Regions from separate parts of the Kitasatospora sp. NPDC059722 genome, predicted to be linked through region 1. Evidence: predicted binding sites of a transcription regulator. Region 1 holds the regulator's gene; each other region holds the start of a gene.
The links. Region 1 encodes HrcA, which represses chaperone genes, less so after heat shock. Its sites were predicted from a motif close to TTNGCACTCNGNNNNNCNGAGTGCNAA; they were not measured.

Region 1 (9,232 bases):
CGAGCGCATCCTCCTCGAACTGCGCCTCGCCGAGGGCATCCCGCTCACGCTCCTCACCGACACGGCCCGCGAGGCGGCCGCCGAAGCGCTCGCGAGCGGCCTCCTCGCCCCCGACACCTACGCCGGGGGCCGCGCCACCCTCACCCTCCAGGGCCGTCTCCTGGCGGACGCGGTCGTGCGTGACCTGGTGGACTGAGCCGACCTCTAGGGTGTTCGCGTGACTACTCCAAGTGCGCGAGTGTGGGGGGTTCTGGAGAGCCTTGAGATCCCGGAAGGTGTTCGCGCCGAGCTCATCTTCGGGGAGATCTTGCTGTCCTTGAGCTCCGACCTGACGACCAATCTCATCGTCGAGTCCCTGATCCATCAGATCCCCGCCGAGAGGTGGCATCGCTGGACCAGGCAGGATGTCTCCTGTGGTGGTGGCAGTCGATTGCAGCCGGATCTCGTGGTGTTCGAGAGAGGGGCTGCCGAAGCGACTGTGCCGGTGGCGACGGTGGAGGTGGTCTCGAAGACCAGTGCGCTCCGCGATTACCGGACCAAGCGCGAGCTCTACGCCGAGGGCACGATCCCCGTCTACCTGATCGTCGACCCGATCAAGGCCGTCTGTGTGCTGCTCACCGAACCCACCCGGGCGAGCGCCTCGGGTCTGCCGGATTACGTCTCCGAGCGGACCACCAAGTTCGGCGAGCCCATTCCGGTGCATCTGCTGGGCGTCACGCTCGACACCTCGGAGTTCCAGACCTACGCCTGACCCGGGAGGGTCGCGAAGTCGATCAACTCTTCCACCCTGCCCAGGAGTTCGGGCTCCAGGTCCTTGTAGGAGTTCACCTTCGACAGGATGTGCTTCCACGCCGCCGGGGTGTCGACGGGCCAGCCCAGGCGGCGGCAGACGCCTTCCTTCCACACCTCGCCGCGGGGGACCGTCGGCCAGGCCGGGATGCCGACCGAAGACGGCTTCACCGCCTGCCAGATGTCGATGTAGGGGTGGCCGACGACCAGCACGTCCTCGCCGGTGACCCGGGCGGCGATGCGGTGCTCCTTGGTGCCCGGCAGCAGGTGGTCGACCAGGACGCCGAGGCGGCGGCCGGGGCCCGGGGCGAAGTCGGCGACGATCGCGGGCAGGTCGTCCACGCCCTCCAGGTACTCGACCACGACGCCCTCGATCCGCAGGTCGTCGCCCCAGACCCGCTCGACCAGTTCGGCGTCGTGCCGGCCCTCGACGTAGATGCGGGACTCGCGCGCCACCCGGGCGCGGGCGCCGGGGACGGCGACCGAACCGGAGGCGGTGCGGGCCGGGGCGCGGACGGGGGCCGGGCCGGACGGCCGGACCAGGGTGACGACCCTGCCCTCCAGCAGGAAGCCGCGCGGCACCATCGGGAACACCCGGTGCTTGCCGAAACGGTCCTCCAGGGTGACGGTGAACCCCTCCGCCGTCTTCTCGCAGCGCACCACCGCCCCGCAGAAGCCGGTCGCCGCCTCCTCGACCACGAGGTCCCGCTCGGCGGGCACCTCCGGGGCGGGTGCCTGCTTCTTCCACGGCGGGGTCAGGTCGGGTCCGTACTGGCGGCTGCGCATGCCGGCGAGTCTACGGACGGCCCGTCAGAGCCCGGGCGCGCCCCACACCGGGAACCAGCGGCCGAGGTCCTTCTCCAGCCGCAGGTCGTTCGCCAGCATCGCGTTGATCTGCAGCTCCAGCGGGCTGTTGCGCCGCTCCCCGCCGCCGGGCATCGGCGCGAACGGGTAGAACGTGCCGCGCTTGTACAGGTAGACCAGCGCCAGCGACTGCCCCTCCCCGTTCCGGAAGCCCACCAGCGAGCAGAGCAGCTGCGGCCCGAAGCCGTTCGCCTCCAGCTCGCTGTTGACCGCGTGCAGGTCGTTCACCAGCTCCGGCAGTTCCTCCGCGGTGTGCCGGGCGAGCAGCCACGAGTAGCCGTAGCCGTCCTTGGAGGCCTCCACCGGGACGCCGCCGCGCTCGGTGTCGGCGTCGAGCAGCGCCCGCACCTGCTGCTCGACCTGGACGAACGCGGCGCCCTCGACGGCCGCGAAGCACACCGAGCCGAGCCCGGTGGGCAGGAACCCGGCGCCGGCCTCCAGGGTGAGCGCGGCCGAGGGGACGCCGAACAGCTGGTCGAGGTCGGGCTTGACGGGCTTGGTGCGGCCGAACAGGGCGTCCAGGATTCCCACGGCGGTCCCTTCAGGCGGGTCGGCGGGTCGGCGGGTCGGCGGGTCGGCGGGGCTCAGCGGCCCAGCTGGGCGGAGATCTTCGCCAGCTGCTCCAGCCGCTTCTCCAGCGTCGGGTGGGTGGAGAGCAGCTGGGAGGCCGTCTCCTTGGCGCTCAGCGCCGGGGCGAAGTAGAAGGCGTTGTAGGGCTGGGCCTGGCGCAGGTCCTTGGACGGGATCGCGGCGATCTGCCCGGTGACCTTGGTGAGCGCCGACGCGAGCGCGCTGGGCCGGCCGGTGAGCTGGGCGGCGGCGCGGTCGGCGGCGAGCTCGCGGTAGCGCGACAGCAGCCGCGTGAGCAGGAAGCTGATCGCGTAGACGACGATGGACACCAGCGGGATGATCAGCGCCGCGATCGCCGCGTTCTGGTCGTTGTTGTTGCGCCCGCCGCCGATGAACCCGCCGTACATGGCGATCCTGGTCATCGCCCCGGCGAGGACGCCGAGGAACCCGGCGATCGTCATCACGGCGACGTCCCGGTGGGCGACGTGCGAGAGCTCGTGCGCGAGGACGCCCTCCAGCTCCTCGGGCTCCAGCCGGCGCAGCAGGCCGGTGGTGACGCACACGACGGCGTTCTGCGGGTTGCGGCCGGTGGCGAAGGCGTTCGGCATGTCGCTGTCGGCGACCGCCACCCTGGGCTTGGGCATGTCGGCGAGCGCGCAGAGCCGGTCGACGGTGCCGTGCAACTGCGGGTACTGCTCGGGGGACACCGGGCGGGCGCCCATGGCCCGTTCGGTGATCTTGTCGCTGAACCAGAACTGGGCCACGAACAGCCCGCCGGAGATCAGCACGATCAGGGGCCAGGCGCCGCGCAGCAGCACGATCAGCAGGCCGGTGAATCCGACGTACAACAGCCCGATCACGAACATGGTCCCGACCATCCGGCCGGTCAGGCCGCGGTCGGGCGCGAATCGGGTGTGCTGGGCCGAGCTCGACATCGCTTGCTCCTCCGTTCGCCGTCCGCTATCGATGCTGCCACCCGGACGGCCGCGGGGCACCACCCCCGCGCCGGGAACTGCGGGCAGGATCACCCCCGCTGCGCCGTTCCTGCCGTCGGACCCGGGCCGTACACTGGCAGGTAGGGTTCTGGCACTCGTGCGCTCAGAGTGCCAAACCCGGGCCTTCCAGGCCCGCATCAGCTCGATACGTCACAACGGACAACGTGCGAAGACGGAGGTGCGTGCCCCATGGCCGGTGAGGTCCGCCAGCTCGACGACCGCAAGCTCGCCGTGCTGCGCGCGATCGTCCAGGACTACGTGGGCACCGAGGAGCCGGTCGGCTCGAAGGCCCTGGTGGAGCGGCACAACCTCGGGGTCTCCCCGGCCACCGTCCGCAACGACATGGCGGCGCTGGAGGAGGAGGGGTACATCCACCAGCCGCACACCAGCGCCGGGCGCATCCCCACCGACAAGGGGTACCGGCTGTTCGTCGACCGGCTCGCCGAGGTCAAGCCGATGAGCGCGCCCGAGCGGCGCGCGATCCGGCACTTCCTGGAGGGCGCGGTCGACCTGGACGACACCGTCGCACGCACCGTGCGGCTGCTCGCCCAGCTCACCCGGCAGGTCGCCGTCGTGCAGTACCCCTCGCTGAGCCGCTCCACCGTGCGGCACATCGAACTCGTCGCGCTCGCCCCGGCCAAGGTGATGCTGGTCCTGATCACCAACACCGGCCGGGTCGAGCAGCGGATGGTGGACTGCCCGGGCACCGTCGGCGAGACGGCCTTGTCGGACCTGCGGGCCCGGATCAACGCGCGGGCCGTCGGCCAGCGCCTGCCGGACGTCCCGGCGGCGCTGGAGGAGCTGCCCGCGATGTTCGAACAGGTCGACCGGCCGACCGTCACCACGGTCCTGGCGACGCTGTTCGAGGCGCTCGCCGAGCAGAACGAGGAGCGGATCATGCTGGCCGGCACGGCCAACCTGACCCGCTTCGGCCACGACTTCCCGCTCACCATCCAGCCGGTCCTGGAGGCCCTGGAGGAGCAGGTCGTCCTGCTCCGCCTCCTGGGTGAGACCACGGACGCGGCGATGACGGTCCGGATCGGCCGGGAGAACGCCTACGAGGGGCTGAATTCCACCTCGGTGGTGTCCGTCGGCTACGGTTCGGGCGACGAGAGCGTGGCCAAACTGGGTGTGATCGGTCCGACCCGGATGGACTATCCGGGCACAATGGGGGCGGTGCGAGCGGTGGCGCGGTACGTGGGTCAGATCCTGGCCGAGTCGTAGCAATCAGCCACCGCTGGACAGACCAGCGGTGGTGCCCTGTCGCAGCACTACTACAGGCGGAACAAGCGGAGCATTAGGTGGCCACGGACTACTACGCGGTACTCGGCGTCCGACGGGATGCGGGGCAGGACGAGATCAAGAAGGCGTTCCGGCGCCTGGCACGCGAACTGCACCCGGACGTCAACCCGGACCCGAAGACGCAGGAGCGGTTCAAGGAGATCAACGCCGCCTACGAGGTGCTCTCCGACCCGCAGAAGCGCCAGGTCTACGACCTCGGCGGCGACCCGCTCTCGCCGGGCGGCGGCGGTGGCGCGGGCGGCTTCGGCGCCGGCGCGGCCGGTTTCGGCTTCTCCGACATCATGGACGCCTTCTTCGGCGCCGCGGCCGGCCAGCGGGGCCCGCGCTCGCGCACCCGCCGCGGGCAGGACGCCATGATCCGGCTGGAGATCACCCTGGAGGAGGCCGCGTTCGGCACCACCAAGGAGCTCCAGGTCGACACGGCCGTCACCTGCACGACGTGCAGCGGGGAGGGCGCCGCGCCCGGCACCTCCGCGCAGACCTGTGACATGTGTCGCGGCAAGGGCGAGGTCTCCCAGGTCACCCGGTCCTTCCTGGGCCAGGTCATGACCTCCCGCCCCTGCCCGCAGTGCCAGGGCTTCGGCACCGTCGTGCCGACCCCGTGCCCGGAGTGCGCCGGCGACGGCCGGGTCCGCGCCCGCCGCACCCTGACCGTCAAGATCCCGGCCGGTGTCGACAACGGCACCCGGATCCAGCTGGCCGGCGAGGGCGAGGTCGGCCCCGGCGGCGGCCCGGCCGGCGACCTGTACGTCGAGATCGCCGAGACCACGCACACCGTCTTCCAGCGGCGCGGGGACGACCTGCACTGCACCGTCACCATCCCGATGACGGCCGCCTCGCTCGGCACCCAGGTGCCGCTGCAGACCCTGGACGGGCTGGAGGAGGTCGACATCCGGCCCGGCACCCAGTCCGGCCAGTCGATCCCGCTGCACGGCCGCGGCATCACCCACCTGCGCGGGGGCGGCCGGGGCGACCTGATAGTGCACGTCGAGGTGCAGACGCCCACCAAGCTCGACCCCGAGCAGGAGGAGCTGCTGCGCCGCCTCGCGGTGCTGCGCGGCGAGGAGCGCCCGTCCGGCCAGTTCGCGCCGGGCCAGCAGGGCCTGTTCTCGCGTCTGAAGGACGCGTTCAACGGCCGCTAGCCGTCCGCGGAGGGGTGCCGGGGTCCTCGCCCCGGCACCCCTTTCGCGTTCCGTCCCCCCTGGTCGCGGGCCCTGGCCGTGGTTGCCGGCCCGGGCCGCAGGTCCCACCCCGGAAAGGTTCCCCCTCATGACCGCCCCCGTGTTCGTCGTAGAGACCGAGCGGATCGCCGCCGCCGCGCCCGGGGCCGTGGTACGGCTGGACGGGCCGGAGGGGCGCCACGCGGCCGCGGTGAAGCGGCTGACGGCGGGCGAGGCGGTCACCCTGGCCGACGGGCTGGGGCTCGGCGTGGACGGGACGGTCGCCGAGGTGCTCGGCAAGGACGCGATCGACGTCACGGTGGCCGCCGTGCGCCGCGAGCCGGAGCCGGCGCCGCGGATCGTCGTCGTCCAGGCGCTGCCCAAGGGCGACCGCGGCGAGCTGGCCGTGGAGACCATGACCGAGGTCGGCGTGGACGTCGTGATCCCGTGGGCCGCCTCGCGCTGCATCACCCAGTGGAAGGGCGAGCGCGGCGCCAAGGCGCTCGCCAAGTGGCGCGCCACCGCCCGGGAGGCGGGCAAGCAGTCCCGCCGGCTGCGCTTCCCCGAGGTGCGGGACCTGATGACGACCCGCCAGCTGACCCCCGTCCTGGCCGGCGCCGCGTTCGCCGCGGTGCTGCACGAGGAGGGCTCCGAGCCGCTGGCCGCCGCCGCGCTGCCGGCCGCCGGGGACGTCGTCCTGGTGGTCGGCCCCGAGGGCGGCGTCTCCCCGGAGGAGCTGGCCGCCTTCGCCGAGGCGGGCGCGAAGCCGCACCGGCTCGGCCCGTCGGTGCTGCGCACCTCGACGGCCGGCGTGGCCGCCGGGGCGCTGCTGCTCGGGCGCACGGGGCGCTGGGCCTGACGGCCCCTGCGTTCGGGGGCCGCCCGGATCCCGTCCGGTTTTCGCCCGGATCCCACTCGGTTCCCGCCCGGATCCCGCCCCGGTCTCACCCGGGTGGAGTCGGGTAAAAGCGGCCCGCCCCGTCCGCGTACGTGCCTACGCTGGCGGCGTGACGGAACCCCTCAGCAACCCTGTCGGCGCATACCTGCGCCACCCGCATCTGCACGGTGACCTGGTCACCTTCGTCGCCGAGAACGACGTCTGGCTCGCCCCGCTGGACGGTGGCCGGGCCTGGCGGCTGACGGCCGATCACCTGCCCGTCCACCACCCGCGGTTCTCCCCGGACGGGCGGCACATCGCCTACACCTCCGCCCGGGACGGCGCGCCCGAGGTGCACGTCGTGCCGGTGGACGGCGGCCCGTCGCGGCGCCTCACCCACTGGGGCAGCGGCCAGACCCAGCTGCAGGGGTGGAGCGCCGACGGCCGTCCGATCGCCACCACCACCGCCGGGCAGGCCACCCTGCGCCGCACCTGGGCGCACGCGGTGCCGCTGGACGGCGGCGAGCCGGTGCGGCTGCCGTACGGGCCGGTCGGCGGGCTGGCCTTCGAGCCGGACGGCGACCGGGTGCTGCTGGGCACCGTCAACAACCGCGAACCGGCCTGGTGGAAGCGCTACCGGGGCGGCCGGGCGGGCAAGCTGTGGATCGGCCGGGACGAGTTCGTCCGGATCCACGAGGACCTCGACGGGCAGCTCTCCTCGCCGCTGTGGGTGGCCGGCACGGACGGCTCGCGGATCGCGTTCCTGTCCGACCACGAGGGCGTCGGCGAGCTCTACTCCAGCCTCCCGGACGGCACCGGCCTGCGCCGCCACACCACCTCCCCGGACGGCTTCTACGCCCGCAACGCCGCCACCGACGGCACCCGGGTGGTCTGGCACCGGGCCGGCGACCTGTGGCTCCTGGAGGACCTGGCCGAGGGCGCCGAGCCGCGCCGCCTGGACGTCCGGCTGGCCGGGCCGCGCACCGGCCGCCGCCCGCGCCCGGTGCACGCCGCGCACTGGCTGGAGACCGTCGCCCCGGACCGCACCGGCCGGGCCAGCGCCGTCGTGGTGCGCGGGAGCGTGCACTGGCTGACCCACCGCGAGGGCCCGGCCCGGGTGCTGGACGAGACGCCGGGCGTGCGCGGCCGGCTGGCCCGCGTGGTGCCGGGCGAGGACGGCGCGCAGGGCGTGCTGTGGGTGTCGGACGCCGGGGGCGAGGACGGGCTGGAGTTCGCCCCCGCCGTCCACGGCGCCGAGCGCCGCCGGCTGGCCGCCGGACAGCTCGGCCGGGTCAACTCGCTGGTGGTCTCCCCGGACGGCAAGCAGGCGGCGCTCGGCGTGCACGACGGCCGGGTGCTGCTGGTGACGCTCGCCGACGGCGCCGTGCACGAGCTGGCCCGCAGCACCGACGGCGAGGTCAGCGGCCTGGTGTTCAGCCCGGACTCCGCGTGGCTGGCCTGGTCGCGACCGGTGCCGGGCAGCGGGGCGTGGTCGCTGCGCCAGATCGTGCTGGCGAACCTGGCCACCCGGACGGTCGGCGAGGTCACCCAGCAGCGCTTCGTCGACACCGCGCCGGCCTTCACCGCGGACGGCCGCTACCTGGCCTTCCTGTCGGTGCGCAACTTCGACCCGGTCTACGACTCGCACGTCTTCGACCTGTCCTTCCCCAACGGCTGCCGCCCGTACCTGATCACGCTGGCCGCCGACACGCCGTCCCCGTTCGGCCCGCAGCGGGCCGGGCGCCCGCTCGGCGGGGAGGACGAGGAGCCGCGCGGCAAGAAGGGCGACGGCGAGGAGGGCGGCGCCGACGCCGCGCCGGTGACCAGGGTCGACCTGGACGGCATCGCCGACCGGATCGTCCCCTTCCCGGTGGAGGGCGGCCGCTTCGGCGCGCTCAAGGCGGGCAAGGACGGCGTGCTGTGGACGCGCCTGCCGCTGCTCGGCGAACTCGGCGACGAGGCGGCCTCGCTGGAGGACGAACGGCCCCGGGCCACGCTGGAGCGCTTCGACCTCAAGAAGCGCCGGGCCGAGCCGCTCGTGCACGGCCTGGACTGGTTCGCGGTCAGCGGGGACGGCAGCCGGCTGGCGGTCGTGGACGAGGGCGAGCTGCGGATCCTCCCGGCCGACCACAAGGCGGGCGACGAGGACGAGACGGCCGTCGACCTCGCCCGGTTGCGGGTGACGGTCGACCCGGCCGCCGAGTGGCGCCAGATGTACGCCGAGAACGGCCGGCTGATGCGCGACAACTTCTGGCGCCCGGACCTCGCCGGCGTCGACTGGGACGGCGTCCTGGAGCGCTACCGCCCGCTGGTCGAACGGGTCGGCTCGCACGACGACCTGGTCGACCTGCTCTGGGAGGTGCACGGCGAACTCGCCACCTCGCACGCCTACGTCATGCCCTACGGCCTGCACACCGAGCCCGCGCGGCGCCAGGGCCTGCTCGGCGCCGACCTGGTCAAGGACGGGGACCTCTGGCGGATCGCCCGGATCCTGCCCGGCGAGTCCTCCGACCCCCGGGCCCGCTCGCCGCTCGCCGCGCCCGGCGCCGCGATCCGCCCCGGGGACGCCGTCCTCGCCGTCAACGGCCGCCCGGTGGACCCGGTCACCGGCCCGGCGCCGCTGCTGGCCGGGACCGCCGGGCAGCCCGTCGAGCTCACCGTGGCCGGCAAGGACG
Region 2 (9,232 bases), on a different contig from region 1:
CGGCAGCGCGACCGGCAGCAGCCGGGAGAACCCGCCCGACTCGCGCCAGATGTTGAACAGGCTCGCGAACGTCGTCAGCGACAGCACCGCGACGCCCACGGCGGCCGGGAACTCCTTGCCGCGCAGAGCGGTGAAGGTCAGCAGCACCGGCACGAGCAGCAGCACCGCGAACCACTGCGAGTCCAGCGGGAAGGTGGTGTCGTCCCAGCGCTGGAGCCACACCAGCCCGGCGCCACCGACCACCGAGGCCAGCACCACCCCGCGGGTGCGCCAACCCGGCTTCGGCAGCAGGTCCGTCGGCGCCGCGAGCAGCAGGACGGCGGCCAGCGCGGCCGGCAGGGTCGCCATGCCGACGTACCCGGCCCACCACAGGTCGAAGAACACCGGCCCGGTGAACGCCTGCGCCAGGACGGCCAGTCCGAGCACCGCCTGGATCGAGGCGATGACGCGCACGGCCGTCCACCGCCCGAGCAGCGCCGCGATCGCGAGCAGCAGCGCGGTCACCGGCGGCGCGAGGATCGTGGCCCACGTGGTGTACGAGTGGTCCCAGGTGAGCTTGAAGGAGGCCCCGTCCGGGTCGGTGACCCACGGGACCAGCCCCGAACCGGCCAGCGCGCCGGCCACCATCGGCGCGGCGAGCCCGAGCACCCGCCCGAGCATCCCGGAGCCGGTCAGCCCGAGCCGCACCCGCAGCCCGTACGCGGCCAGGTCGAAGACCTCCCGGGCGACGGCCGAGCGGTCGGCCTCGGCCGTGGCGTCGGCGAAGACGGCGGCGATCTCCTCGCCGCGCTCGCGGCGGTACCGGGACGGGTACAGCTGGAGAGCGGCCCGCAGCGCGCCCGAGGGCGCTCCGATCGTGGGTGTGGTCATGCGAAACTCCCCCTCGTCAAGGTCCGCAGCGCGGTCCCGGGCTTCCCCTTCAGCGCCGACCGGACGGTGGCCAGCCGGCGCTCCGCCTCGGCCGCGACCGACCGCAGCCGCTCCGCCTCGGTGGCGAGCGCCGTCCGGCCGGGGCCGGTCAGCGCGTAGGTGCGGCGGGCCCGGCCGTCCACGATCTCCTCGGCGGCGACCTCGATCAGGCCCTGCTGGAGCAGGCGGTCGAGGGCGCCGTAGAGGGTGCCGGTGCGCATCTTGACCCGGCCGTCGGAGATCTCGGAGATCTCCTGGATGAGCGCGTAACCGTGCCTGGGCGCGTCGGCCAGTGCGGTGAGCAGCAGCAGCGTCGGCTCCTGCATCGAGCGTTCTGTCATGCGTCTACATATATCGTTAACCGGCATATAGGTCCAGCACCGGTCCCCCCGGAGAGGCGTCCGTTACACGACCAGCACAATGGCGCCCATGCCGAACACCGAGGACCTGCTCGCCGACTGGACCGCCCTGTTGCACCGCTGCGGCACCACCGTCAACCCCGAGCCGTACGGGCGGGAGCTGCTCCGGCGCTGGGCCGAGCCGCAGCGCAGGTACCACACCGCCGACCACCTGCGCGCGGTCCTGCGACACGTCGACGGCCTCGCCGCGCACGCCGCCGACCCGGACGCCGTCCGCCTCGCCGCCTGGTTCCACGACGCCGTCTACCGGCCCGACCGCTCCGAGAACGAGGAGCGCAGCGCGGCGCTCGCGGTCCGGGCCCTGACCGCCGCCGGCCTGCCCGCCGCGCGGACGGCCGAGGTCGAGCGCCTCGTCCTGCTCACCGTCACCCACGACCCCGCTCCGGGCGACCGCGACGGCGAGGTGCTGTGCGACGCGGACCTCGCCGTGCTCGGCGGCACCCCCGAGGCGTACGCGGCCTACGCGGGCGCCGTCCGCGAGGAGTACGGCTTCGTGCCCGAGCCGGACTTCCGGGCGGGCCGGGCGGCCGTCCTGCGCCGACTCCTCGCCCTGCCCGCGCTCTACCGCACCCCGGCCGCCCACGAGCGCCTCACCGCGCCCGCGCGGGCCAATCTGGCGGCCGAACTCGAACTACTGGAGAACCAGGGCGTGTCCTAGACCAACTTGCCGACCGGCGCGACGGCGGCGCCCTGCTTGCCGCACACCCAGTGCGGGTCCGGCCCCAGCTCCGGCTCCACGCTCAGCGCGTGCGGGTCCCCGTCGGCCGCGCAGGCGGTGCACAGCGGCCAGCGCCCGTACGCCTCCAGCAGCGCGTCCTGAACGTCCTGGGCGACCAGCCCGAGCACGTACTCGGTGCCGTCCGGCCACTGCTCCAGCCACCACCGCCGGTGCGTGACGGCCTGCTCCACGAGCGAGACGACGGCGGCGTCCGCCACGTCCCGCGCGGTGAGGTCGGACAGGATCTGCGCACGGGCCTCGTGCAGGGCGGTCTCGATGTCAGCCATCCGTCGATTCTCCCAAAAAACGCCGCGTGGGCGGCCCCCCGAAGGGAACCGCCCACGCGATCGGAACACCGATCCGGTCGTACGACCCGGATCAGAAGTCCATGTCACCGCCCGGCATGCCGCCGGCCGGGGCCGCGGCCTTCTCCGGCTTGTCGGCGATGACGGCCTCGGTGGTCAGGAACAGGGCCGCGATCGAGGCGGCGTTCTGCAGCGCCGAGCGGGTCACCTTGGCCGGGTCGATGATGCCCACGGCGATCAGGTCGACGTACTCGTTGGTGGCGGCGTTCAGGCCGTGACCGGCGGGGAGGTTGCGCACCTTCTCCACCACGACGCCGCCCTCGAGGCCGGCGTTGGTCGCGATCTGCTTGATCGGGGCCTCCAGCGCCACGCGGACGATGTTGGCACCGGTGGCCTCGTCGCCCTCGAGCTCCAGCTTGTCGAACGCGACGGCGGCCTGCAGCAGGGCGACGCCACCACCGGCGACGATGCCCTCCTCGACGGCGGCCTTGGCGTTGCGGACGGCGTCCTCGATGCGGTGCTTGCGCTCCTTGAGCTCCACCTCGGTGGCCGCGCCGGCCTTGATGACGGCCACGCCGCCGGCCAGCTTGGCGAGGCGCTCCTGGAGCTTCTCGCGGTCGTAGTCCGAGTCGCTGTTCTCGATCTCGGCGCGGATCTGGTTCACGCGGCCCGCGACCATCTCGCTCTCGCCGGCACCGTCGACGATCGTGGTCTCGTCCTTGGTGATGACGACCTTGCGGGCGCCGCCCAGGAGGTCCAGACCGGCGTTCTCCAGCTTCAGGCCGACCTCCTCGGAGATCACGGTGCCGCCGGTGAGGGTGGCGATGTCCTGGAGCATGGCCTTGCGGCGGTCGCCGAAGCCCGGGGCCTTGACGGCGACGGACTTGAAGACGCCCTTGATCTTGTTGACGATCAGGGTCGAGAGGGCCTCGCCCTCGACGTCCTCGGCGATGATGACGAGCGGCTTGCCGCTCTGCATGACCTTCTCCAGCAGCGGGAGCAGGTCCTTGATGCCGCCGATCTTGGAGTTGGCGATGAGGATGTACGGGTCCTCGAACGTCGCCTCCATCCGCTCCAGGTCGGTGGCGAAGTAGGCGGAGATGTAGCCCTTGTCGAAGCGCATGCCCTCGGTGAGCTCGAGCTCCAGACCGAAGGTGTTGCTCTCCTCGACGGTGATGACGCCTTCCTTGCCGACCTTGTCCATGGCCTCGGCGATGAGCTCGCCGATCTGGGTGTCGGCGGCCGAGATGGAGGCGGTGGAGGCGATCTGCTCCTTGGTCTCCACGTCGGTGGCCTGGGCCAGGAGCTGGTCCGAGACGGCGGCGACGGCCTTCTCGATGCCGCGCTTCAGGGCCATCGGGTTGGCGCCGGCGGCGACGTTGCGCAGACCCTCGCGAACCAGGGCCTGGGCGAGCACGGTGGCGGTGGTGGTGCCGTCACCCGCGACGTCGTCCGTCTTCTTGGCGACCTCCTTGACGAGCTCCGCGCCGATCTTCTCGTACGGGTCCTCGAGCTCGATCTCCTTGGCGATGGAGACACCGTCGTTGGTGATCGTGGGGGCGCCCCACTTCTTCTCCAGCACGACGTTGCGACCCTTGGGGCCGAGCGTGACCTTCACTGCGTCGGCGAGCTGGTTCATGCCACGCTCAAGGCCGCGGCGAGCTTCCTCATCAAAGGCGATGATCTTGGCCATCTGAAGTGGTCCTCCGGGACACGGTCGACTGCTCGGACCAAGGGGTGCCCGCGACGGACGGCCAAGGTGTGCGGGGGTCTATTCCCCTACCGCTCCCAGGGCCTCACCGACCCGGTCCGCTGTCACTCTCAAGCTGTGAGTGCTAACGCCAATGATTAGCACTCCGGGTGGTCGAGTGCAAGCCCAATCGCCAAGCCGGGAGCCGCCGCGGGAACGCCGACGGGCCCGCACGACGCGTGTCGCGCGGGCCCGTCGAGAAGCGAGTGGTCACCAGCCGTGGGCCGCGCCGAGCTCCTGGAGCCGGAAGGGGTCAGACCGCGCGGACCATGTCCGCCTGCGGGCCCTTCTGTCCCTGGGAGATCTCGAACTCGACCCGCTGGCCCTCCTCGAGGGTGCGGTAGCCGTCCATCTGGATCGCGCTGTAGTGGACGAAGACGTCCGCACCACCGTCGACCGCGATGAAGCCGTAGCCCTTCTCCGCGTTGAACCACTTGACGGTGCCCTGAGCCATTCCGAACTCCCCTAGTGCTGTGCTGGCCCTTCACGGTCCCGCAGGTCGCGGGCCCGGGTTGGTTGTGAAGGCCGGCCCGGGGAACCCCCCCTGGGCGCAGCCGTGCACGCCGCGATCAACCGCCCCGAACGACATCCGTGAGCGGGTGATTGCGTCGACCGCGGCTGAATGTATCCGGATCGACGCCCTCTGCAACAGGGCCCTCCGCGGTGAATTCCGGGTCCGCGCCAAGGGACAGGACGGGCCGAATCGGAAGGAACTCCGCAATTCACGCCGGACATAGCGGACGGATTACACAAATCCCCTGGAGAATTCTGACATCCGCGTGACATGTTTCCCGGACCCGGTCCCCGGGCGGTCTCAACGGACGGACGGCGGAGCGGCGGTTCGCACGGGGAGGGTGAGGGGGACCCCTGTTCCCGGCCGAGCGATACTCTACTCCCACTCGACCGGGAAATATTCCCGCCGAAATGCGAGCGGGGGGGGGCCCCCCCCCCCCCCGCGGGGGCCCGCGCCGGGCGCGCCGCGCGCCGGCCGGGGGGGGGGGCGCGCCCCCCCCCCCCCCCCCCCCCCCCCCCCCCCCCCCCACCGACGCCCGCCCCCCCCCCCCGCGCGCCCCCGGTCGGAGCGGGGCGCGGCTCAGCAGCCGCCGGCCACCGCCGGAATGATCGAGACGCTGGCACCGTCCTTGATCTCGGTCGCCAGTCCCTCGGCGAATCGCACGTCGTCGTCGTTCACGTACACGTTCACGAAACGGCGCAGCTTGCCGGTGTCGTCCAGGATGCGCGCGGAGATGCCCGCGTGGTTCTTCTCCAGGTCGGCGATGACGTCGCCCAGGGTCCCGCCGTCGGCGGTGACCTCGGCGGACCCGCCGGTGTAGGTGCGCAGGATGGTGGGGATGCGGACGGTGGCGCTCATGGGTGGCTCTCCTCGTGGGGGAATCAGGCGGACGCGAGGCCGGCGGTGCGGAAGGACTCCAGCGTCGGGCGGATGACCGCGGTCATCCCGGCATCGGCGACGGCGTCCAGGGTCTTGAGGCCGTCACCGGTGTTGATCGCGACGGTCTCCTTGGCCGGATCCAGCTGCCCGGTCTCGACCAGCTTCTTGAGCACGCCGACGGTCACCCCGCCCGCGGTCTCGGCGAAGATGCCCTCGGTGCGGGCCAGCAGCCGGATGGCGGCCACCACCTCGGCGTCGGTGACGTCCTCGACCGCTCCGCCGGTGCGCCGCGCGATGTCCAGCACGTACGGGCCGTCCGCCGGGTTGCCGATCGCCAGCGACTTGGCGATGGTGTCCGGCTTCACCGGCTTGATCACGTCCCGGCCGGCCTTGAACGCCGCGGAGACCGGCGAGCAGCCCTCGGCCTGGGCGCCGAAGATCCGGTACGGCCGGTCCTCGACCAGCCCGAGCTTGATCAGCTCCTGCAGGCCCTTGTCGATCTTCGTGAGCTGCGAGCCCGAGGCGATCGGGATGACGATCTGCTCCGGCAGCCGCCAGCCGAGCTGCTCGCAGATCTCGTACGCGAGCGTCTTGGAGCCCTCGCCGTAGTACGGGCGGAGGTTGACGTTGACGAAGCCCCAGCCCTCGCCGGCCGGGTCGCCGATCAGCTCCGAGCAGAAGCGGTTCACGTCGTCGTAGTTGCCCTCGATGCCGACCAGCTCGCCGCCGTACACACCGGCCATGACGACCTTGCCCTGCTCCAGGTCGTGCGGGATGAACACGCACGAGCGGAACCCGGCCCGGGCCGCCGCCGCACCCACCGCACCGGCCAGGTTGCCGGTCGACGAGCAGGAGAGCGTGGTGTAGCCGAAGGCGCGCGCGGCCTCGATCGCGCAGGCCACCACGCGGTCCTTGAACGAGTGCGTCGGGTTCCCCGAGTCGTCCTTCACGTACAGGTTCGCGGTGAACCCGAGCTCGCGACCGAGGTTGTCCGCCTTGACCAGCGGGGTCCAGCCGGGATTCAGGTTCGGCTTCGAAGCGACGTCCGCGGGCACCGGCAGCAGCGGCGCGTAGCGCCAGATCGACGCGGGCCCGGCCTCGATGCGCTTGCGCAGCTCCTCGGCGGCCTCGCTCCCGAACTCGTACGCGATCTCCAGCGGCCCGAAGCACTCCACACAGGCGAAGCTCGGACCGAGCGGGAAGCGGGTGCCGCACTCCCGACAGGACAGGGCGGTGGCGGGGCCGAGATCCACGGATGCGGGTGCGACTGTGTCGATAGCCATGATGGCGGAGGCCTCTCTCCTCATCTTCCCCGTGGTGCGGGCGCACCACGGGCCGGAATTGGCACCTGTCCCGCCGGGGCCTGGTGAAAGCCGCGCGAGAAGGTTGCCGGGACGTCAACGGGCCGTTCCCTCAGTCCCTCTGGATGAGCATGTGAAGTTGTCGTCAGCGGTGACCCCGGCGTGCGAAGGTCCGACCGCTGTACGAAGACTGTATCCGAAGGCGCCGAGCCCGAAAGGGACCGTCCGCCACGCGAGATGGCCCGTTCCACCCCGATCCGCCGAGGAGAGTCCCGTGCCCGCCGAACCGACCCCCGCACTCCTCCCGCAGGCGGCCTCCTGGCTGGGCCGCCGCTCGTGGAGCGCGGCCGACCGGCCGGTCGACACCCTCCTGGCGGCCAAGCGCCGCACCGGCCACACCGTCAGCGTCGTCCTGCCCGCCCTCGACGAGGCGGCCACCGTCGGCGACATCGTCCGCACGATCCGGCGCGAGCTGATGGAGCGCCTCCCCCTCGTCGACGAGCTCGTCGTCGTCGACTCAGGCTCCGCCGACGACACCGCCGCCGTGGCCGCCGCGGCCGGCGCCCGGGTCGTGCCGCGCGACGGGATCCTGCCCCGGCTGCCCGCCGTGCCCGGCAAGGGCGAGGTGCTGTGGCGCTCGCTGCTGGTCACCCGCGGCGACATCGTCTGCTTCGTCGACGCCGACCTGCGCGAGTTCGACCCCGCCTTCGTCTCCGGCACCGTCGGCCCGCTGCTCACCGAGCCGGACATCCAGCTGGTCAAGGCCATGTACGACCGCCCGCTCGAAGTCAGCGGCTCCGCCGGGGACCCTGACGCGGTCTTCCCGGCCGGCGGTGGCCGGGTGACCGAACTGGTCGCCCGCCCCCTCCTCAACCTGCACTGGCCGGAACTCGCCGGTTTCGTCCAGCCGCTCGGCGGCGAGTACGCGGCCCGCCGCGTACTGCTCGAACGGCTCCCCTTCCCCACCGGCTACGGCGTCGAACTCGGCCTCCTGGTCGACGCGTTGGAGCTCGTCGGCCTCGACGCCCTGGCCCAGGTCGACGTCGGCGTCCGCCACCACCGCCACCAGGACGGCCAGGCCCTCGGCCGGATGGCCGCCACCATCTACCGGACCGCGCTGGAACGCCTCGACCGCGCCCACCGCCTCAAGGCGTCGGCCGACCTCGTCCACCCGCTGCTCACGCAGTTCACCCGCGACCCGGAGACCCGCGCGTTCACCGCCCACACGCACCCCGTGACGGCCACGGAACGCCCCCCGATGCACACCGTCCCCGAGTACGCGAAGCGCCGCACCGACGAGTGACAGACCCGAGCAGTGCGGCCGCTGCGATCTCGCCGGTTGTCCGGCGATTGGTTTGCGACGTCTGCCGACCGGCAACGTACCAACCGTGACTCCTCCCCCTCTCGACGAGGAGGCTTCCCACTCGACCCCTGCGGAGCCTCATGGCGGCCAAGCCCTGACCGCTGCATGTCGCAGGTCTTCGACGGTACGGCCGCGCTGCGCTCCGCTCCGCCGTACGCTCGGATTCCACCCCGAAGGGTGAACGGGTAGACCCAGAAGAGGACTCATGGCCGATTCATCGACCAAACGTTCGAGCGCGACCGTGCTGGTGGCGTCCAACCGCGGACCGGTCTCCTTCAGCACCGCGGACGACGGCACGCTGACCCTCAAACGCGGTGGCGGAGGCCTGGTCTCCGGCCTCTCCGCGATCGACGACCCGAACGCCGTCTGGGTGTGCGCCGCCCTGGGCGACGCGGACCGCCGGGCCGCCCGCGAAGCCCCCCACGGCCGCCTCGACCTGGCCGGCCACGACGTCGGCGGACAGGCCGTCCGGATGCTGGACATCGACCCGGAGACCTTCGCCCGCGCCTACAACGGCGTCGCCAACTCGACCCTCTGGTTCGTCAGCCACCTGCTCTACGCCACGCCCACCGCCCCCGCCTTCGACGCCGGCTTCCGCACCGAGTGGGCCGCCTACGAGACGTACAACCGGGCCTTCTCGGACGCCCTCGCGGCCGAGGCCGCCCCGAACGCCGCCGTCCTGGTCCAGGACTACCACCTGTCCCTCACCCCGGCCCTGCTCCGCGCGGCCCGCCCCGACCTGCGCATCGGCCACTTCTCCCACACCCCGTGGGCCCCGCCCGAGTACTTCCGGCTCCTCCCGGACGACGTGGCCAGGGCCGTCCTCACCGGCATCCTCGGCGCCGACCGGGCCGGCTTCCTCACCGAACGCTGGGCGAGGGCCTTCGCCGCGTGCTGCGAGGAGATCCTGCACGCGACCGTCGACCACGACGCCCTCACCATCACCCACGACGGCCGCACGACCCGCCTCGGCGTGCACGCCCTGGGCGCCGACGCCGACTTCCTGCGCGAGCGCGCCCACCGCCCGGACGTCGACGAGCGCCTCGCCGCCCTGCGCGAGGCCGTCGGCGACCG
Region 3 (9,232 bases), on a different contig from region 1:
TCCGGCAGGATCACCAGGAACTCCTCGCCGCTGTAGCGGCCGAGGGTGTCGGACCGGCGGATCTCCATCGCCAGGCGCTGGGCGAGGTCGCGCAGTATGGCGCCGGCCCGCGCGCGCCCGTGCTCGGTGACGATCGCGTCGAAGCCCGCGATCTCCAGGAGCAGCACGGCCAGCGGGCGCGGCCCCTCGTGCTGGTCGGACTGCTCTGCGCGGCGGGCGCGCTCGATCTCGCGGTCCAGGGTGAGCTGGAGGTGCCGGTAGTTCCACACGCCGGTGAGCGGGTCGCAGGAGGCGGTGCGCTCCAGTTCGGCGCAGCGGCCCTCCAGCTCGGCGACCCGCTCGTGCAGCAGCGCCTCCCGGTCGGCGGCCTCGCCGTGCGCCCGGCGCAGCCGCAGACCGAGCACGGTGGTGCCGGCCAGCGCGGGGACGCTCAGCGCGGCCAGGGCGTGGACCAGCAGCGGGGTGGGCAATCGGGGCGCCCTTTCGCGTGTCAGGCTCGGCCCGTCGGTGGCGGGGGCCATGGCGGGGTTCAGAGGACCTCGGAGCAGAGCAGGGGAGATCCCATGCACAACGAGAAGAGCGGGCTGAGGACACGGCTGCTGGCCGATCGCCGGGCACTCACCGGGGAACAGCGCGCGGAGGCGGCGCACGCGCTGGCCGTGCACGCCGGGGGGCTGGCCGCGCCGGGGGCCACGGTCGCCGCGTACGTCTCCGTCGGCGCCGAGCCCGGGACGGGGCCGCTGCTGGACGGACTGCGGGCGCGGGGCGTGCGGGTGCTGCTGCCCGTCCTGCTGGCCGACAACGACCTGGACTGGGCGGTGTACGAGGGCGTGGACGCGCTGGCCCCGGCCGGGCGCGGGCTGCTGGAGCCGGTCGGGCCGCGGCTGGGGCCGGAGGCCGTCGTGGGGGCGTCGGTGGTGCTGCTGCCGGGGCTGGCGGTGGACCGGCGCGGGCTGCGGCTGGGCCGTGGCGGCGGCAGCTACGACCGGGTGCTGGCCCGGCTGGAGCGGGCCGGGGCGCGGCCGGTGCTGGCGGTGCTGCTGTACGAGCACGAGCTGCTGGCGGAGGTGCCGGCCGAGCCGCACGACCGTCCGGTGGACGTGGCGGTCACGCCGTCGGGGCGCCACCCGCTCGGGTGATCCCGGACCGCGCGGCGGGGCCGGAGACGGGGGGGGGGGGGGGGGGCGGGCGGGAGGGGGGGGGGGCGGGGGGCGGCGCGCGCGGGGCGCGCGCCCCCCCCGGGGGGGCCCCGCGCGCGCGGGGCGGCGCCGGCGGCCGGGGGGGCGCCGCGCGGGGGGGCCCGCGGGGCCCCACCGGTGCTCCGGGCGTCAGCCGTTGGTCAGGACCAGTTTGTGCTTGGTCGCCTTCTCGACCGCGTCCGGCGTGTAGGCCCAGGTCAGCAGCTTGCCCTTGAGCCAGAGGTCGGTCTGGTCGTTGTAGTTCTCGTGGAAGGCGTGGCCGGAGGCGCCGCCGACGTTGACCCAGCGCGAGGAGTCGAAGTCGCTCAGGTCGACGACCATGCGCATCGACGGGATCCAGTCCACCTGGTAGCCGGCCGCCGCGTTCCAGCCCGCCGCGTCGACCGCCGCCGAGCTGCCGGAGAGGCGGTACGGGCCGCGGTTGAGCAGCTTGTGGACGACGCCGGAGGCGATCGACGAGTCGTCGGTGCCGAGGGTCTGCTCGCGCAGCGTCAGCTTGTGCAGGCGGCCCCAGCTCCAGCTGGAGACGTCCTTGCTGAGCAGCGAGGTCAGCTCCTGGCGGGCGTTCTTCATCGCCTCCTGGAGCAGGTTGTCCAGGCCCTTCTGCTCCTTGTGCTGCGAGTCGATGTACGTCCACCAGGTGCTGTCGGGCTTGCTCAGCTGCTGGCGCACGACCTCGGTCCAGCGGTCGCCGCCGTCGGGCTGGGCCTTGTCCGGGTCGCGGGTGCCGCACTCGGTGACGATCTTGCTGGAGCTGTCCGGCTTGGTCGGGTCGTCCTGCTGGCGGACCAGCAGGCAGTTGCCCTTGGCGCGGATGTCGGCCGGGAACTTCTGGCCGAACGCGAGGGTGAGCAGCTGGCGCCAGACCGCGTTGTAGTACGCGGCGGCGGCCGAGTCGGCGTCCTGGTGGTAGTTCCAGTCCTTCAGGAGGTCCTGGGCCTCGCGCACGTACGGGTCGTCGATCTGCTGCTTGAGCAGCAGCGGGACGAGCGTCTTGGCCATGACGCTGGTGTTGTCCAGCTGCAGGGTCTGCATGTCGTCCGGCGAGATCTTGCCGTTGTTCTTGAGCAGGCCGTCGATCTGGTCGGTGATCTCCTTGGCCCGGGTGCCGTACTCCCAGTCCTTGGTGAGGCCGTACTTGTACGTCGGGTCGACCACGGCCTGGTTGGCGGTGACGATGTAGCCGGCGGACGGGTTGAAGCTGTACGGCAGGGCGGCGAAGGGGATCGAGCCCTTCCACTGGTAGGCGGAGTCCCAGCCCGGGGCCGGGAGCGTGCCGTCGCCCTTGCCGCGGACCGGGATGTCACCCGGGGCCTGGTAGCCGATGTTCTTCGCGTCGGCGTAGATCAGGTTCTGCGCGGGGACGGCGAAGTCCTTGGCGGCGTTGCGGAAGTCGTCCCAGTTCTTCGCCTTGTCCAGCTCGAAGACGGCGTCCATCGTCTTGCCGGGGTTCAGCGCCGTCCACTGCAGGGCGACGCCGTAGCCGCCGGTGCCGCGGTCGGGGGCGGCGCTGCCGTTCGGGGCGTACTTGCCGACGTTCTGCTGCTCGGTGCTCTGGTCGGAGATGAGCGGGGCGCCGGTCTGGGTGGTGCGGACGGTGATGGTGCGGTCCTCGCCGCCGGCGACCTTGATGGTCTCCTTGCGGAGGTCGAACTTCACGTCCTTGCCGTCCACCTGGTAGGTGTCCGGGCCGGTGACCTTCTCCAGGTACAGGTCGGTGACGTCGGCGCCCAGGTTGGTGAAGCCCCAGGCGACGTCCTTGTTGTGGCCGATCACCACGCCGGGCATGCCCGCGAAGGTGAAGCCGGTGACGTCGAACTGGCAGGTCGGCGAAACGGTGCGGCAGTGCAGGCCCGTCTGGTACCAGACCGAGGGCAGGCCGGGGCCGAGGTGTGGGTCGTTGGCCATCAGCGGCTGGCCGGTCGTGGTGTGCGAGCCGGCCACCACCCAGGAGTTGGAACCGATGCCCTGGCCCGGGCGGCCGAGCAGCTGCGGCATCGCGTCGACCCGGTCGGTGAGGCCCTGCAGGAGCGCCTTGGTGGTGGCCGCGCCCTGCGCGGTGGGGGCCGCGGGGTTGCCGGCGCCCGGCGCGGTGGAGCCGTCGGCCGGGCGGTAGGTGTCGCCCGAGACCGTGCCGGTCTTCACGATCGTGCCGTTGCGGGCGTACGGGTAGTCCGGGTACAGCTCGGCGATCTTGTCCGGGGTGAAGTCCTGGGACAGCAGCGAGCGGTCGATCTCCTCCTGGAGGTTCCCGGAGAGGTTCCAGGCCATCGCCTTGAGCCAGGCCACCGAGTCGACCGGGCTCCACTGCTCGGGCTTGTAGCCGCTGTTGACGGCGCCGAGCATCGCGTACTCCAGCGAGGCCTTCTCCCCGCCCGGGTGCTCGGCCAGCCAGGCGTTGACGCCGTCCGAGTACGCCTGGAGGTACTTCTTGGTCTCCGGCGAGAGCTTGGTGTCGAACTCCTTCTGCGCCACCTGGCGCCAGCCCATGGTGCGGATGAAGGAGTCGGTGTCGACCTGGGAGTCGCCGAACATCTCGGAGAGGCGGCCGGCGGTGATGTGCCGGCGGACGTCCATCTCCCAGAAGCGGTCCTGCGCCTGGACGTAGCCCTGGGCGCGGTAGAGGTCCTCGGAGGTGTCGGCGTAGATCTGCGGGATGCCGTTGGCGTCGCGCTTGACGTCGACCGGCGCGCTCAGGCCCGCGATCTTCACGGTGCCGTCGACCGTCGGGAAGGACGCGCGGACCGCGGCGACCCCCCGGTAACCGCCGTAGCCGACGCCGGCCACCAGCAGCACGACCAGCACGATCACGATCAGACGGGCGCGCCGGAACTTCTTGGAGCGGGGCATCTGGGTCCTTGCGGTCCTCGACTTCGGGGCGGGCGGGCGTGTCCAGGGCCTGCGGCCGTGACAGGGCACCACATTAGGCCGAGTCCATGGGACGGCGTGCACGGGGACGGCCCGGAACGGGGCCTGTGTGAGGAGCCCAACTAAAGATATGGCAAAATGTTAGAATGAGTAACGATCCGCAAGAGGAGTATTGACGGCTTCTTAACGGGTCCGCGGCTCACCCCGGTACCACCAGCACTACCCGCATCACCTGCATCACCGAGAGACTCCAGCACCACCAGCACCACCGAGAGACACCAGCACCACCGAGAGACACCCCGCCCGCCCCCATGCCTGCACGAGGTGCCCCTGCGTGAACGTCGACCACCTGAACCAGCTGCTTCTCGAGTTCTCCGTGATCCTCCTGGTCGCGGTGGTCGCCGTGCGGATATCGACCCGATCAGGGCTACCCAGCCTCCTCATCTACCTCGGGATCGGCGTCGCCCTCGGCCAGAACGGCATCGGCGTCACCTTCAACAACGCCGAGCTCACCCAGGTGATCGGCTACGCGGCCCTCGTGGTGATCCTCGCCGAGGGCGGTCTGAAGACCAGCTGGAGAGAGGTCAAGCCGGTGATGCCGGCGGCCACCGTGCTCGCCACCGTCGGCGTCGGGGTGAGCGTGTTCGTCACCGCCGCCGGCGCGCACTGGCTGGTCGGCCTGGACTGGCGCACCTCGATGCTGCTCGGCGCGATCGTCTCCTCCACCGACGCCGCGGCCGTCTTCTCCGTCCTGCGGATGGTCCCGCTGCCGCACCGGCTCACCGGCCTGCTGGAGGCCGAGTCCGGCTTCAACGACGCGCCCGTCGTCATCCTGGTCGTCGCCTTCGCCACCACCGGCGAGCTGGACTCCTGGTACGTCCTGCTCGGCACGATCGCCGCCGAGCTCGCGATCGGCGCGGTGATCGGCCTCGCGGTCGGCAAGCTCGGCGCGTTCGGGATCAAGCACGTCGCCCTGCCGTCCTCCGGCCTCTACCCGATCGCCGTCATGGCGCTGACCGTGCTCGCCTACGCGGGCGGCGCGCTGCTGCACGGCTCCGGCTTCCTCGCCGTCTACATCAGCGCCGTGATCCTCGGCAACGCCAAGCTGCCGCACGGCCCGGCGGTGCGCGGCTTCGCGGACGGCCTGGCCTGGATCGGGCAGATCGGAATGTTCGTCCTGCTCGGCCTGCTGTGCACGCCCGAGACGATGGGCGACGCGGTGATCCCGGCGCTCGTCATCGGCGGGGTGCTGGTCTTCCTCGCGCGGCCGCTGTCGGTGGTGCTCACGCTGACGCCGTTCCGGGTGCCCGGCAAGGAGCAGGCCCTGCTGAGCTGGGCCGGGCTGCGCGGGGCGGTGCCCATCGTGCTCGCCACCATCCCGGTGGTCTCGGGCGCGCACAAGGCCGAGGACGTCTTCAACATCGTCTTCATCCTGGTCGTCGTCTTCACCCTGCTCCAGGGCCCGACCCTGCCCTGGGTGGCCAGGCATCTGAAGATCGGCGAGGGCGCGATGGGCCAGGACCTCGACATCGAGTCCGCGCCGCTGGAGAAGCTGCACGGCCACCTGCTGTCCGTCGCGCTCTCCCCCGAGTCCCGGATGTCCGGCGTGGAGGTCGGCGAGCTGCGGCTGCCCAAGGGGGCGGCGGTCACCCTGGTCGTCCGGGAGGGGAGCTCCTTCGTGCCGGACCGGGCGACGGTGCTGCGCGGCGGCGACGAGCTGCTCGTCGTCACGACGGACGAGGTCGGCGAGGCGGCGGAGAAGCGGCTGCGGGCCGTGGACAAGGGCGGCAAGCTCGCGGGGTGGCTGTACGGGAAGTGAGCCGTACAGTGGTGGCGTACCGGGCCTTTCGGGGCCTGGAAGCCCGTTCCGGCTTGGATCCGTTGGGGCCTAGCGCTATCTACGCGCGTAACTGTATGGTGGAAGAACACCGCTTTTTGACCAACCCAGCATCTGCCTGATGCAGAGTTGGCGCGACCGCTCGGCGGCTGCGGCCCGGCTCTCGGCAACCACGCCGGAGCGGCCCGGTATCTACCCCGGTCGACGCACGAGAGGACGACTCTCGGCGCCGTCGGGGCCACCCCATGCCCTTGCCGCGCTACCAGGCAGCAGGAAGGACGACCGTGACGGCCCGCCGAACGGTCGACGACGCCACGGACACCCCCACCGCCCCGGACGCCGCACCCGCGCGCGTCGGGTACGGCGCGCTGCTGCGCACCCCGGGTGCCTGGACGTTCCTGGCACCCGCGTTCGTCGCGCGGCTGCCCTACGCCATGCTCGGCATGGGCATCCTGATGCTCGTCACGGGCACCGGCGGCTCGTGGGGCACGGCCGGCACCGTCACGGCGGTCGCCGCCGTCGCCCAGGCCCTGATCGGCCCGCAGACCGGCCGGCTCGCCGACCGGTACGGGCAGGCCACCGTCCTCGTCCCGACCGTCTTCGTGCACGCCGCCTCGGTCGCCGCGCTGATCGTCCTCGCGAACGGCCACGCGCCGGCCTGGAGCCTGTGCCTGGCCGCCGTCCCGGCCGGGGCCAGCGTGCCGCAGATCGGCGCGATGGTCCGCGCCCGCTGGGTGGCCAAGCTCGGTGCCGAGGGCGCCTCCGCCTCCTCCGCCGCCAAGGTCGGCACCGCGTTCGCGTTCGAGTCCGTCACGGACGAGCTCACCTTCGTCGTCGGCCCGATCCTGGCCGCCAAGATCGCCACCTCGGTCGGCCCCTCCGCGAGCCTGATCACGGAGGCCGCGCTCACCTTCGTCGGCGGCCTGGCCTTCGCCGCCCAGCGCCGCACCGCGCCGGCCCGGATCGTGCCGCAGCCCGGGGCGCAGCGCGTCTCCGCGCTCGCCTCGCCCGGCGTCCGGCTGCTGGCCGGCGCCATCCTCGGCGTCGGCGCCGTGTTCGGCGGCATGCAGGTCTCGGTCAACGCCTTCGCCGACTCGGTCGGGCAGCACGCCGCGGCCGGCACCGTGTACGGCATCTTCGCCGGCGGCTCGATGGTGGCCGGCGTGCTCTACGGCGTGATCGCCTGGCGGCGCGCGGTGCAGCAGCGCATGATCACCAGCTACACCCTGCTGGTGCTGGGCTGCTCGACGCTGTGGGCGATGCCCAACCTGGTCACCCTCTCGATCGCCGGACTGGTCTGCGGCCTGGCCATCGCGCCGACCCTGATCAGCGGCTACACCCTGGTCGAGACGCTGGTCGCGGACGGCGCCAAGACCGAGGCCTTCACCTGGCTGACCGGCGCCATCGGCCTCGGCCTGGCGGTCGGCTCGATGGTGGCCGGGGGGCTGATCGACAGCCACGGGCCGTCGGCCGGGTTCCTGGTGCCGGCCGTCGGCGCCGGGCTGGGCCTGGCCGCGCTGGTCTCGCTGCGGCACCTGCTGGCGCCGTCGGGCGGGGCGAGCACGGTGGTCGCCGGATCCGGCGCCGGCACCGTCCCGGCCGCCGCCGAGCCGCAGCTGGTGGGCGCCGCCAAGGGCTGACGGCGGCCCGACCGGGCCCATGTCACACCGGAGTCGCTGGACTCATCCAGCGGAATACCGCATCATTGACCATCGTTAGCACTCATCAGGCGCGAGTGCCAGGAGGAAGACAAGTGCCCACGTACCAGTACCAGTGCACCGAGTGCGGCAACGGCCTGGAGGCGGTGCAGAAGTTCACCGACGACGCGCTGACCACCTGCCCCGACTGCCAGGGGAAGCTGCGCAAGGTCTTCTCGGCCGTGGGCGTGGTCTTCAAGGGCTCGGGCTTCTACCGGACCGACAGCCGCTCCTCGTCGAGCAGCTCGGTGAGCTCCTCGTCGTCGGGCTCGTCGACGACGTCCTCGTCGTCCGGGTCGTCCTCGACCCCGGCGTCGTCCACCTCGGGCTCGTCCTCCCCGGCTCCGGCCGCCGGCTGACCCCAGCACGCACCGGAAGGCCCGCTGCCCCGCTCCACGCGGTGGCGGCGGGCCTTCCGCCGTTCTCGGGGCAGCTCCCTCATCGCCGGGCGCGTCAACGTTCACGGGCCCGGCCAGCTCGTACGGGTGTACGGAATCGTCCACAGGGCCGGGGTTTTCCACAGGCTGCGGATAACATCTTCCGGCTTTCGCGGCGGACGCTCATCGTGGGGTCACCAGAGACCGACCGACCCCGGAGGTGGTTCCCGATGAACGCCCTCAGCCACGCCGTCCCGCTGCCCGCACCCACCGTTCCGCCCCGACGGGCCGTGCCGAGCTTCCGGCCGATCCGGCGCGGGGCCGGCGGACGGCACCGCTGGTGGCGCGCCGTCCGGCGGCGGGCCGGGGTGTCGGCGCTGGTGCTGCTCGCGGTGGCCGCGGCGCTCGCGTTCGGGCCCGCGCGGGCCGGGCTGCCACCGCCGTCCGGTGGCGCGCTGGGCCAGGCGGGTTGTCAATCCGGGGCTTCGGATGATCACCCGTAACCGGCCGACGACTTCGTCGTTCGAGGCGGCATGAAGGGCTTCAAGGAATTCCTGCTGCGTGGAAATGTCGTCGAGCTCGCCGTCGCCGTCGTCATCGGCGCGGCCTTCACCAACATCGTCAACGCCTTCGTCAAGGGCGTCATCAATCCGATCGTCGGTGTCTTCGGGACGAAGGACCTCGCGTCCTACAGTTCCTGCCTCAAGGGGCCCTGCGAGGTGGCCCCCACCGGCGAGGTCGTGTCCGGGATCCTCATCCTCTGGGGCTCGGTGCTCAGCGCCGTGCTCCAGTTCCTGATCACCGCCGCCGTCGTCTACTTCGTCCTGATCATTCCCATGAACCGCATGGCCGCCCGGCGCAAGTCCCTCGCCGAGGAGGTGGCGGAGGCCGAGGCCAAGGAGGTCCAGCTGCTCACCGAGATCCGCGACGCACTGGTCGCCCCGCTGCGCTGAGCGCGGCCCGTCACGTCCTGCCCTCGTCCCTCGTCCCGCTCAGTCGCCGTGGTGCGGCGGGCGCTGGCTCAGGTACCAGTCCAGCCCCCGCCCGCTCCCGGCCCCGGGGCGGTCGCCCCAGCCGGAGTCGGTGTCGTCCCGGGACTGCCGGTCCAGCGGGTCCCCGAAGACGAGGCGCGCCTTCGCCCGCGCCTGCTCCTTCGCCTCGCGCTCCCGCGCGGCCTGCTCCGGCTGATCCGGCGCCTCCTGCTCCTGCGCCCGGCCACCTGCCTGGCCCTGTCCCTGCTCGCTCACCCTGTTC

Region 2: groL (chaperonin GroEL) is a predicted target of HrcA. The motif match lies at 4,200-4,226, and genes of this name have one in related genera.
Region 3: ACFV4F_RS11250 (FmdB family zinc ribbon protein) is a predicted target of HrcA. The motif match lies at 7,620-7,646, and genes of this name have one in related genera.

Annotation. Positions count from the first base shown of each region.
Region 1 covers NZ_JBHWGD010000003.1:107,734-116,965, forward strand. The annotation lists gene hemW (radical SAM family heme chaperone HemW) at 1-196, shown strand, start outside; gene ACFV4F_RS02815 (Uma2 family endonuclease) at 239-751, shown strand; gene ACFV4F_RS02820 (DUF3097 domain-containing protein) at 742-1,575, opposite strand; gene ACFV4F_RS02825 (hypothetical protein) at 1,600-2,184, opposite strand; gene htpX (zinc metalloprotease HtpX) at 2,238-3,158, opposite strand; gene hrcA (heat-inducible transcriptional repressor HrcA) at 3,408-4,442, shown strand; gene dnaJ (molecular chaperone DnaJ) at 4,520-5,662, shown strand; gene ACFV4F_RS02845 (16S rRNA (uracil(1498)-N(3))-methyltransferase) at 5,790-6,539, shown strand; gene ACFV4F_RS02850 (S41 family peptidase) at 6,688-9,232, shown strand, end outside.
Region 2 covers NZ_JBHWGD010000112.1:1,660-10,891, reverse strand. The annotation lists gene ACFV4F_RS37850 (hypothetical protein) at 1-870, opposite strand, end outside; gene ACFV4F_RS37845 (PadR family transcriptional regulator) at 867-1,250, opposite strand; gene ACFV4F_RS37840 (hypothetical protein) at 1,339-1,986, shown strand; gene ACFV4F_RS37835 (hypothetical protein) at 1,983-2,333, opposite strand; gene groL (chaperonin GroEL) at 2,425-4,044, opposite strand; gene ACFV4F_RS37825 (cold-shock protein) at 4,355-4,555, opposite strand; gene ACFV4F_RS37820 (ubiquitin-like small modifier protein 1) at 5,195-5,473, opposite strand; gene thrC (threonine synthase) at 5,497-6,777, opposite strand; SAM riboswitch class I at 6,795-6,927, opposite strand; gene ACFV4F_RS37810 (glucosyl-3-phosphoglycerate synthase) at 7,070-8,098, shown strand; gene ACFV4F_RS37805 (trehalose-6-phosphate synthase) at 8,364-9,232, shown strand, end outside.
Region 3 covers NZ_JBHWGD010000013.1:68,768-77,999, forward strand. The annotation lists gene ACFV4F_RS11225 (GGDEF domain-containing protein) at 1-470, opposite strand, end outside; gene ACFV4F_RS11230 (5-formyltetrahydrofolate cyclo-ligase) at 564-1,139, shown strand; gene ACFV4F_RS11235 (penicillin acylase family protein) at 1,329-4,049, opposite strand; gene ACFV4F_RS11240 (potassium/proton antiporter) at 4,402-5,886, shown strand; gene ACFV4F_RS11245 (MFS transporter) at 6,189-7,544, shown strand; gene ACFV4F_RS11250 (FmdB family zinc ribbon protein) at 7,658-7,960, shown strand; gene ACFV4F_RS11255 (hypothetical protein) at 8,209-8,481, shown strand; gene mscL (large conductance mechanosensitive channel protein MscL) at 8,512-8,931, shown strand; gene ACFV4F_RS11265 (hypothetical protein) at 8,971-9,225, opposite strand.